One region of the Bacillus sp. NP247 genome, then DNA from elsewhere that is predicted to be linked to it. Evidence: predicted binding sites of a transcription regulator. Region 1 holds the regulator's gene; each other region holds the start of a gene.

The links. Region 1 encodes Rex, which represses fermentation and respiration genes when NADH is low (regulators of the CRP and FNR family bind a similar motif). Its sites were predicted from a motif close to TTGTGAAATATTTCACAA; they were not measured.
Region 2: a site for Rex is predicted at 1,321-1,338, ahead of KPL75_RS11010 (L-lactate dehydrogenase). Genes of this name have one in related genera too.
Region 3: a site for Rex is predicted at 1,577-1,594, ahead of hcp (hydroxylamine reductase). Genes of this name have one in related genera too.

Annotation. Positions count from the first base shown of each region.
Region 1 covers NZ_CP076653.1:2,933,514-2,936,808, reverse strand. Annotated here, with positions in the region: gene KPL75_RS15590 (CPBP family intramembrane glutamic endopeptidase) at 1-619, shown strand, start outside; gene KPL75_RS15585 (YdiK family protein) at 616-807, shown strand; gene KPL75_RS15580 (redox-sensing transcriptional repressor Rex) at 837-1,466, opposite strand; gene KPL75_RS15575 (ABC-F family ATP-binding cassette domain-containing protein) at 1,654-3,295, shown strand, end outside.
Region 2 covers NZ_CP076653.1:2,088,811-2,092,105, forward strand. Annotated here, with positions in the region: gene KPL75_RS11010 (L-lactate dehydrogenase) at 261-1,205, opposite strand; gene KPL75_RS11015 (hypothetical protein) at 1,673-1,909, opposite strand; gene KPL75_RS11020 (TetR/AcrR family transcriptional regulator) at 2,040-2,627, opposite strand; gene KPL75_RS11025 (MFS transporter) at 2,951-3,295, shown strand, end outside.
Region 3 covers NZ_CP076653.1:679,715-683,009, forward strand. Annotated here, with positions in the region: gene hcp (hydroxylamine reductase) at 227-1,513, opposite strand; gene KPL75_RS03620 (hypothetical protein) at 1,789-2,820, shown strand; gene bla2 (BcII family subclass B1 metallo-beta-lactamase) at 3,283-3,295, opposite strand, start outside.

The DNA of each region.
Region 1 (3,295 bases):
GCTCATAACTGGTCATTGGGCTATCATTAGCTTTTTCATTGCATTATGCGTTGTACTTTGGTTACTCAGAACAGATATTCGTGACAGGCATTTAGATAAAACGCGCTCTACTGTTCCAGCTACAATTGGGTGGATTTTTATTGGTTTCTTCTTAGCACTGTTCTCACAAAGCATTGCCGGTATGATTGAAATGCGTTTATTAGGGATTACACCGGGATCTGAAAATACAGCAAGACTTATGGACATCGCAAGAACGACACCTTGGTTCCTTATCGTCATATCTATAATAGGACCTATTTTGGAAGAAATCGTATTTAGAAAAATTTTATTCGGTACACTTTATAAGAAGTTTAACTTCTTTATTGCCGCTATCATTAGTTCACTTGTATTCGCGGCGATTCATTTTGATTTTACTCACTTATTGGTATACACTTCTATGGGGCTCGTATTCGCCTTTTTATACGTAAAGACGAAACGAATTATAGTTCCTATTGCAGCTCATGTTGCAATGAATACATTAGTTGCAATTGCTCAAGTTTTAGTGAGTAATGAACAAATTCAAGAAATGATTAAAGAAGCTGAAAAAATGCAAGGCTTTATCGGAGGATTTTTAGTATGAGAAACTCACCATTGTTCATGGCTGCATTGTACTTTCTTCTTGGATGTATCTTTACACGCTTCGCCATTACGAACGTAACAGATACAATCTGGAATATGTGGACAATACTATTTGCAGTTATGGCAACAATTGATTTTAATTTGGCACTTCGCCTTATATTAGTTAAATTCACAAAGAAAAAACAATAATAAAACGCAGAGGTCATCTCCTCTGCGTTTTATTGTGGATAATTCTTCAAAAAGTAAACAAGCGTTTGTAACTCTACAGCTAAATCAATGTGATGAATTCTTATATTCTCTGACACATTTAAGCGTGCTGGTGTGAAATTTAAAATACCATGTACGTTTGTTTCTGCCAATCTATCTGCCACAGATTGCGCTACTGTAGCGGGTACCGTTAATATTGCCACTTGTATATCAGTTGATAAACGTTCTTCTAATTCATCCAAATGATATACAGGAATTCCTCCGATTTCTGTTCCAACTTTCTCTTCATTAACATCAAACGCCATTTCAATTTTTGTATTATTGTTTTTCGTGAAATTATAATGTAAGAAAGCGGTCCCTAAATTACCTACTCCAATAAGTGCCACACGTGTTATATCATCTTGGTCGAGTGTTTCACGGAAAAATGATAATAAATAATTTACGTTATATCCATATCCTTTTTTTCCTAACGCTCCAAAATATGAAAAATCTCTTCGAATAGTTGCGGAATCAACCTTTACCGCTTCACTCAATTCGGCTGATGAAACACGTTGCTTACCAGAAAGAGATAAGTTTTGGATAAATCGATAGTATAGAGGCAATCGTTTGGCAGTGGCCTGTGGAATTTTTTGCTGATCCATATAACCTCTCCTCTCTTCCTATCTTTATTCGTATACTTGAATCAAATACAAAAGTTTAGCACTCATGAATTTCCTTGTATAATAAAGAGAAGAAGTATTCTCTCTTTATTTTAAACTATACACTATTTTTAGTATGATTGAGAAATATAAACATGGCAAAGTTAAGAAATTATTTGAGGTGAAAACATTGATATTATTACAAGTGAATGGACTTTCGAAATTATACGGTGCAGAAACGATTCTTGCAAACATAAAATTGGAAGTACAAACAAAAGATCGTATCGCATTAGTCGGACGAAATGGAGCCGGAAAATCTACATTATTAAAAATAATGGCTGGCGAGTTATCTCATGATGGTGGTGAAATTATAAAACCGAAAGATGTCTCAATGGGGTATTTAGCTCAAAATACCGGATTAGAAACGTCTTTAACAATTTGGGATGAAATGTTAACCGTCTTTACACACTTGCAGCAGATGGAGACAAAACTTCGAAGGCTAGAGCAAGAGATGGGAAAAGAAGAAAACTTTTCAAATGCGGCTATATACGAGAAATTATTAGCTGATTATGACCAATTACAATTAGATTATAAAGATCAAGGTGGCTATCAGTATGAAGCAGATATACGCTCGATTTTAAGCGGTCTTGGCTTCCCAGTTGAAACACATCAGACGACAATTTCTACATTAAGTGGTGGACAAAAAACGAGATTAGCTCTTGGGAAATTATTATTAACGAAACCAGACTTACTTATTTTAGACGAACCTACAAACCATTTGGATATTGAGACACTAACATGGCTTGAACAATATTTACAAGGCTATCCTGGCGCGATTTTAATCGTTTCCCATGACCGTTATTTCTTAGATAAACTTGTTACACAAGTATACGAAATTTCTAATAAGGAAAGCCGACGATTTGTTGGTAACTACAGTAAATATTTAGACTCAAAATCAGCTCTATACGAGCAAGAGATGAAACGTTATGAAAAACAACAAGATGAAATTTCTAAACTGGAAGACTTTGTGCAAAAAAATATTGCTCGTGCATCTACGACAAAACGTGCTCAAAGTCGCCGTAAACAATTAGACAGAATGGAAGTATTAGCTAGACCATTAGGCGATTCTAAATCAGCTTCCTTCCACTTCGATATTGAAAAACAAAGTGGAAATGATGTTTTACAAGTTAAAGATGCAACTATTGGCTATGATGAAGATCCGATTATTGAACATGTAACTATGCGCTTAACTCGTGGGGATAGTGTTGCTTTAGTTGGACCGAACGGAATTGGGAAATCCACATTGTTAAAATCACTTGTGAATAAGTTACCTCTACTAAATGGTGATGTTTCTTTCGGGTCAAATGTATCTGTTGGTTATTATGATCAAGAGCAAGCTAACTTAACATCTTCTAAGCGAGTTTTAAATGAACTATGGGATGAATATCCCCTGCAACCTGAAAAAGAAATTCGCACTATACTAGGCAACTTTTTATTCACAGGGGATGATGTACTAAAACCAGTATCTTCTCTTAGTGGTGGACAAAAGGCTCGACTAGCTCTTGCAAAACTTATGATGCAAAAATCCAATTTATTAATTCTCGATGAGCCAACAAACCATCTTGATTTAAATAGTAAAGAGATTTTGGAGAATGCTTTAATTGATTACCCAGGTACTCTTCTATTCGTCTCTCATGACCGCTACTTTATTAATCGCGTAACGACAACGGTTGTTGAGTTATCAACAGAAGGTGCGCAAGAGTATTTAGGTGATTACGATTACTATGTGGATAAGAAAAATGAAATGATTGAACGCGCAGCATTTGAACAAC
Region 2 (3,295 bases), 840 kb from region 1:
CGGGAGATGAATGCCGTTTTGGAAAAATCGCCACAAGGTTAACTCCTAAAGAATAAGGTGAAACTCTGCTCGCAAATAGTGGGATAACGCACAAAAGCACTCTATTCAAAAATAGAGTGCTTTTTCTATAAACGACCCTTCTCCAGCAAAAGGGGTATATTGGGGATATACAAGGGAAACCGGAAAAGGAATTTATATTAAATTATATAAAAACTCAGAGGTGGGAAGCAGTTTCCCGCCTCTGAATCATTTAGCAATTATTATAGTACTGGTGCCATTGTTTCTTTTAATACTTTTACAGAATGAGCGAATTTCGCTTTTTCTTCTTCATTTAATTCAAGTTCTACGATCTCACGTACACCTTCGCGGTTAATAACAGCTGGAACACCTACGTAAGCATCTTTCTCACCATATTGACCTTCAAGGTATGCAGATACAGTTAATACGCTGTTCTCGTTGCTTAAGATCGCTTTAGTTACACGAAGTAGCGACATACCGATTCCGTAGTAAGTTGCGCCTTTACGCTCGATAATGTGGTAAGCTGCATCGCGTACATTTTCAAAGATTTTATCTAAATCTTCTTGGCTATACTGTTCGTTGTTCGCTAAGATTGTTTCTAGTTTTTGTACACCTACAGTAGCGTGGCTCCATACTGGAAGTTCAGTATCACCGTGCTCACCAACGATATAAGCGTGAACGTTACGTGGATCTACATCTAAGTAGTCGCCTAACATGTAACGGAAACGAGCAGAGTCTAAAGTTGTACCAGAACCAATTACGCGCTCTTTTGGTAGGCCAGATTCTTTCCAAGTTACGTAAGTTAAAATATCAACTGGGTTAGTTGCGATTAAGAAGATTCCATCGAATCCGCTATCCATAATACCGCGAACGATTTGTTTAAAGATCTTTGTATTTTTTTCAACTAAGTCTAAACGAGTTTCGCCTGGCTTTTGTGGTAATCCAGCAGTGATAACAACTAGATCTGCATCTTTACAATCTGCATAGCTACCGCTCCAAACTTTTGTTGGTGCTGGAGAGAATGGTACCGCATGGCTTAAGTCCATTGCTTCCCCTTCTGCTTTTGCTTCATTTACATCTACAAGTACGAATTCTTCAGCTACACCTTGGTTGATCATTGAGTAAGCATAACTACAACCTACAGCTCCTGTTCCTACTAATACTACACGATTGATACCTTTTTTCATGATAATTTCCCCTCTCTATTGTTCACATATATTTTATATTATTGTTTAAGTAATTAATTAAAATACTAATTTAATGTTGTTTAACTTCTTTACATACATATTGTAGCACGTATCATTGTGAAAAAGTTCACAAATTATGACCTATTTGTGAACTTTTTCACATAGAGTGTAAAATGATTAGATCAAGTGTGGAATCAATACCAATGAAGATGTTTTATAAAGATTGTGAATCGAAATAAACAAGTTTAATTACCACTTTAAAAATATTTTTACCCCTCTCCATTTTTAGCAACGTACAGATAATATCGTTTCATCAATAGAAGAAATAAAAGAGTAGCCTCAAACTACTCCTCATGCGGTAACACACTATATAAACGAAGCTGGGCATTTCTTCCCTGATGCCCTAGCATATGGGAATCTATTCTATACACCATTTTCCAAGATACAAGTAAGCAAAACGTAACATATTAAACTTCCAGCTGATCTACTATGAGAAGAATAAATACAACAACAATATCTACCCCAGCTAAAATACCAAAGTAAAATCCCTCAACGTTGAAGAAAAATGCAACTGGTGGAAACAATATTGTTTCTACTCCAAATAGAATAACTACTACACCTACTCGTCTTGCTAACACCCTTTCATTCTTTGGATGGAATACAGTATTATATCCTGCAATGAAAGGTGTTCTTTCTTTTTTCAATATATTACTTCCTATCCATATAAATAAACAGCCCGCTAATGCGAAAAGGAGCAAATAAATTAACATGCACTGCTGTATCACCTCCATTTTAACAATTACTGTATATCAATTTTAAAAATATCCGTTAAGATCATGACACCAAACCATTCAATATAAGTGATAGGCTATGTAAAGCTTTAGACAACTGTGCCTCGGCATCTTCAGAATTCGCAATCCAACAAGCGAGGTCCACTAATCCCCCATTTATGAGCCGTGCTAAAGCTTCACAGTCTGTTTTTTCAATAATATGCTCCTGCATCAATTGCAGAAGCATATTCCCCATTGTTGCTAAACATTGTGATTGCGATGATTGATAATAGCTAGTTCCTAATACTGCTGGTGCATCCCGAAGTACGATTCTCTGAATTTCTGGATCAAGTGCCATCGTTAAATAAGCTCGACAGCGCCCAATAAATCCTTCCCAATTTCCTTCCGCCTCATCTGATACTTTCCGTAATTTATTATCCATTTCCATATCAATTTCTTTTACAACTGCTTCTAACAATCCTTTTTTATCGCCAAAATGATGATAAATTGCACCACGCGTTAAACCGACAGATGCAGTAAAATCATCCATAGATGTGTTTACATATCCAACTGTACCGAAAGCCTCTCTTGCTGCACTCAGCAATTTAGCGCGTGTTTCAATGATCATTTCTGCTCTTGTTTTTTTAACCATCTTTTCCTCCTACTTCTATTCATTCCCTTTATTCAAAATGAATCCCATTATAGTATCGTTCTCTATATAAAAGAATAACTCCTTTTAACGTTAGCTCTCCATCCAGAGATAAAACATTTCAATTGACATACGCACCGTATGTTAATATGATATTGGCATACGGTGCGTATGTCAATTTTTTCTAGCTTACAAGATAATATAACTTCTTACTTATACCCTAAATTGACTCACTGTCCCTTTTTATAGAAGGTATTAACGACACAGAGGAGGAGTTACAAGAATGAAGAATGTATATGTAAACGTCAAATACTTTGGTGATTATTATGTTTAATTCCTACCGTGAGATTTTCAGTGCTTCTGGTACAAAAGGATTCTCATTAGCAGGCTTTATAGCTCGGATGCCCATATCAATGATGGGGATTGGCATTGTTACAATGTTATCTCAGTTACGTGGTGACTATTGGCTTGCCGGAGCCGTTGCAGCCACCTTCACATTATCATCAGCTTTACTAGCTCCTCATATTTCTCGTATGGCTGATCAATTAGGGCAATCTCGTATACTTCTTCCGACTACAGGTATCAGTGTTTTCTTTACGATTCTCTTACTTCTATGTACGAAATATGAGGCTCCTTATTGGACGCTATTTCTATCCGCCTTATGTGCGGGT
Region 3 (3,295 bases), 2.3 Mb from region 1:
AAGAAATGAAGTTATAGATATTCATGTAGAAATTTCATTTTGGGGATACTTAAAAATCTTAAGTTGATGGGCATGTGGTGTTACCCTTTAAAAGCTTTATAAAATCATAAAATTTATAGATATAGCAGATCCTCTTTATTAATAAAATAAATCATTTGTATGTACGTTTACTCACGCACATACAAATGATTTATAAAGCCACAATTACGTGAAAACATCTTTTCTGTTACGATAACATCATAGCCATATCTTCTGCTGCATTTGTAATTAGTTTTAAACCAAATGTTTCTTGTAATACATCAAGCACGCCAGGTGAAATAAATTCAGGAGCCTTTGGACCGATGCGAATATCTTGAATCCCAAGACTAAATAGCCCGAGTAAAATGGCAACTGCTTTTTGTTCAAACCATGATAGGACAATACTTACTGGCAATTCATTCACTTCACATTGAAAAGCATCAGCTAAAGTAGCCGCTATTTTCACTGTAGAAATTGAATTATTGCACTGTCCTAAATCAATGTAACGCGGAATTTCCGTACCAGGTACAACACCGTAATCCACATCATTAAAGCGGAATTTCCCGCAAGAAGTTGTTAAAATAACCGTTTCTGGCGGAAGTGACGTTGCTAATTCACGATAATATTCTCCGCCTTTTCCCGGTGCATCACAACCGGCGATAACAAAGAAACGCTTTATTTTCCCTTCTTTTACTGCGTCAATAATTTCTGCAGCTAATGATAATACTGTATTATGATGAAACCCTGTCACTAACTGTTCATCCGACTCCATATGTACTTCTGGAAGTTCTAGCGTTTTTTGAATTAATGGCGTAAAATCATCATTTTCAATTTTTTGTACACCCTCTAAACCTGCAATATCATATGAAAAGAATCGATCAGCGTACGATCCTTTAATTGGCATAACACAGTTCGTTGTAGCTAATATGGCACCAGTAAATTTTTCAAAAAGGCGTCTTTGATCATACCATGCCTTGCCGATGTTTCCTTTTAAATGTTTATATTTTTTCAGCTGCGGATATCCGTGTGCTGGTAGCATTTCAGAATGTGTATAAATATTAATGTCTTTTCCTTCTGTTTGCTTTAATAGTTCTTCTAGTGCAAATAAATTATGGCCCGTAACTACAATTGCTTTACCTTCTACACGATTTTGTGTAATTTGTACAGGCTCTGGCACACCAAAATGATTCGTATGTGCCTCATCTAATAATTCCATTACCCGTAAAGCTGATTTCCCCACTTTCATAGCCATATCAATATGCTCTTGTTCGTTAAAGTTAGAATTTGTTAATGTCATATATAAAGCTTCTTGTGTTGTAGCATCTACAAATGCATCCGTATACCCTAGCTGAGCAGCATGTGTGCGATAAGCTGCAATTCCTTTTAGCCCAAACACAATCGTATCTTGTAAACTCGCAATCGTTTCATTCTTGCCACAAACACCCATTACTTTACATCCGCCTGTTGGCGTTTGTTCACATTGATAACAAAACATATCATCCCACCCTCTCCCAATCATTCATTACACCTTAAGCATAATACCCATTGAAAAAAAGTGATGTGATATCAATCACAATAATATATAAAGATTTGTGACAGTTCACATTGTTGACATAATATTTTTACCGTCTTCTAATATTAATATTTTCGTATAATCATTTATTCGCATAATGTATCGACGCACTTTTAAGAAATATAAATATCATATCCATCTAATATTCCACAAAATTTTCCTGGCTGATGGTACAATTAAAGTTATGGAGGGATAATATGGTATATATGATGTCTTATTACGGAATACTGTTTCTTATACTCGGTATTGCAGTATTTCTGTTTATTATGGCTGGGTCACGAAAAATTAGAAATAAAAATCTTTCATTCGTAATGATCGGTTTAGGGATAAATATACTTGCAAGTCCAGTGGCACTTTTTATAGGGGTGATGGCAACAGATTCTCCATATAGTACTAGACTTGATTTTTGGAAAGGATTTCTCTTTATTCAAGGAATACCTCTTTTCTTACTACTTATAGCTTTCATTTGGTGGCTTATTCGCCTGCCCAAAGTAAAAGTTCAAACGAGTATTGAAAAAGACCTTGAACAAAATATAAAAAGTACGAAGAAAAAAACGATAGGAATCCATCCCGTTACTGCCAGACGTATTTTAATTCCAATTATTTTAGTAGTAGGCTGTTTTTCTTACATTTTGTATTTACAGGACATTACACTTAAAAAAAGTCATTCTCCAAATAATAAAAATACAATTAAAGTAGTGAAAATAGATTCAGACTCTTCTCTTAGTTCCTCCCCCGTCAGAATTAAATACGGCTTGTGGGAACATTTGGACACAAGTATTGCAAATGATGGGGAACGTCTCGATTCTTCAAACGTTTCAATAGATTGGAAAAGCGACTATGAAGCAACGATAACGCTACGCGGAAAAAAAACAGTACCTGAAGTTGTGGAATTTAATGTATCAGATAAATCCAGTAGTTCTGTTTTTAAGAAAATACAAAAAGTGGTCAGTTCCTTTACCTTTCAAAAAAGTGAATCTCCAAATCTAATAAATATTATCGAGTTTAGGGAAACAATAAAATCAAAAGGACCAAGTCCCAGTTCAACTGTAAGAATCTATTATGGGAAAAGAGGTAGCATTTTAGAAAAATATAAAGAGGTCACTCTTAAGGACATGTATACGACAGAGAACTTCAATATCAATTGGAGAAACGATGAACAAGTACAGGTAGAAGTCTTAGAGGAAAATGTAGTAACAGCTACCATTGTGATTGATTTATCAAAATAAATCTATTTTTCACATGTTATAACTTTTTTCTACTCGGCACACAAGAGATACATAGTATTTACAAATTAAAAGATTTATACACATTATGAGAGCACCCTCTTTCCTTACAATACATTTACACTATCTTAACATTGTTTACATTATTTATATGATATATTTATATAGAAACTACTTAAGAAATTTCATGTGTTGTTATCTTTATAATCTCTGATCTAATTGACAAGAGATTATGTTATATTTTTATACCAGGGGTGAATGAGGATGACTGAAACTTTAAAAACACTTATAATGCTTGATGTTACTTACGTTGTTATAGCAATTATGACGGTACTGGTATTTGTATACTTGGAATTAAAATCTCAGTAACGTATGCAGGCATAATTGATAGCTTCGCATTTAAATATAGTTAGAAGAAAGCGAGGAGAAAATTGTTTCTCCTCGCTTTTATATTTCCATCATTTCTTATTTCAACAAA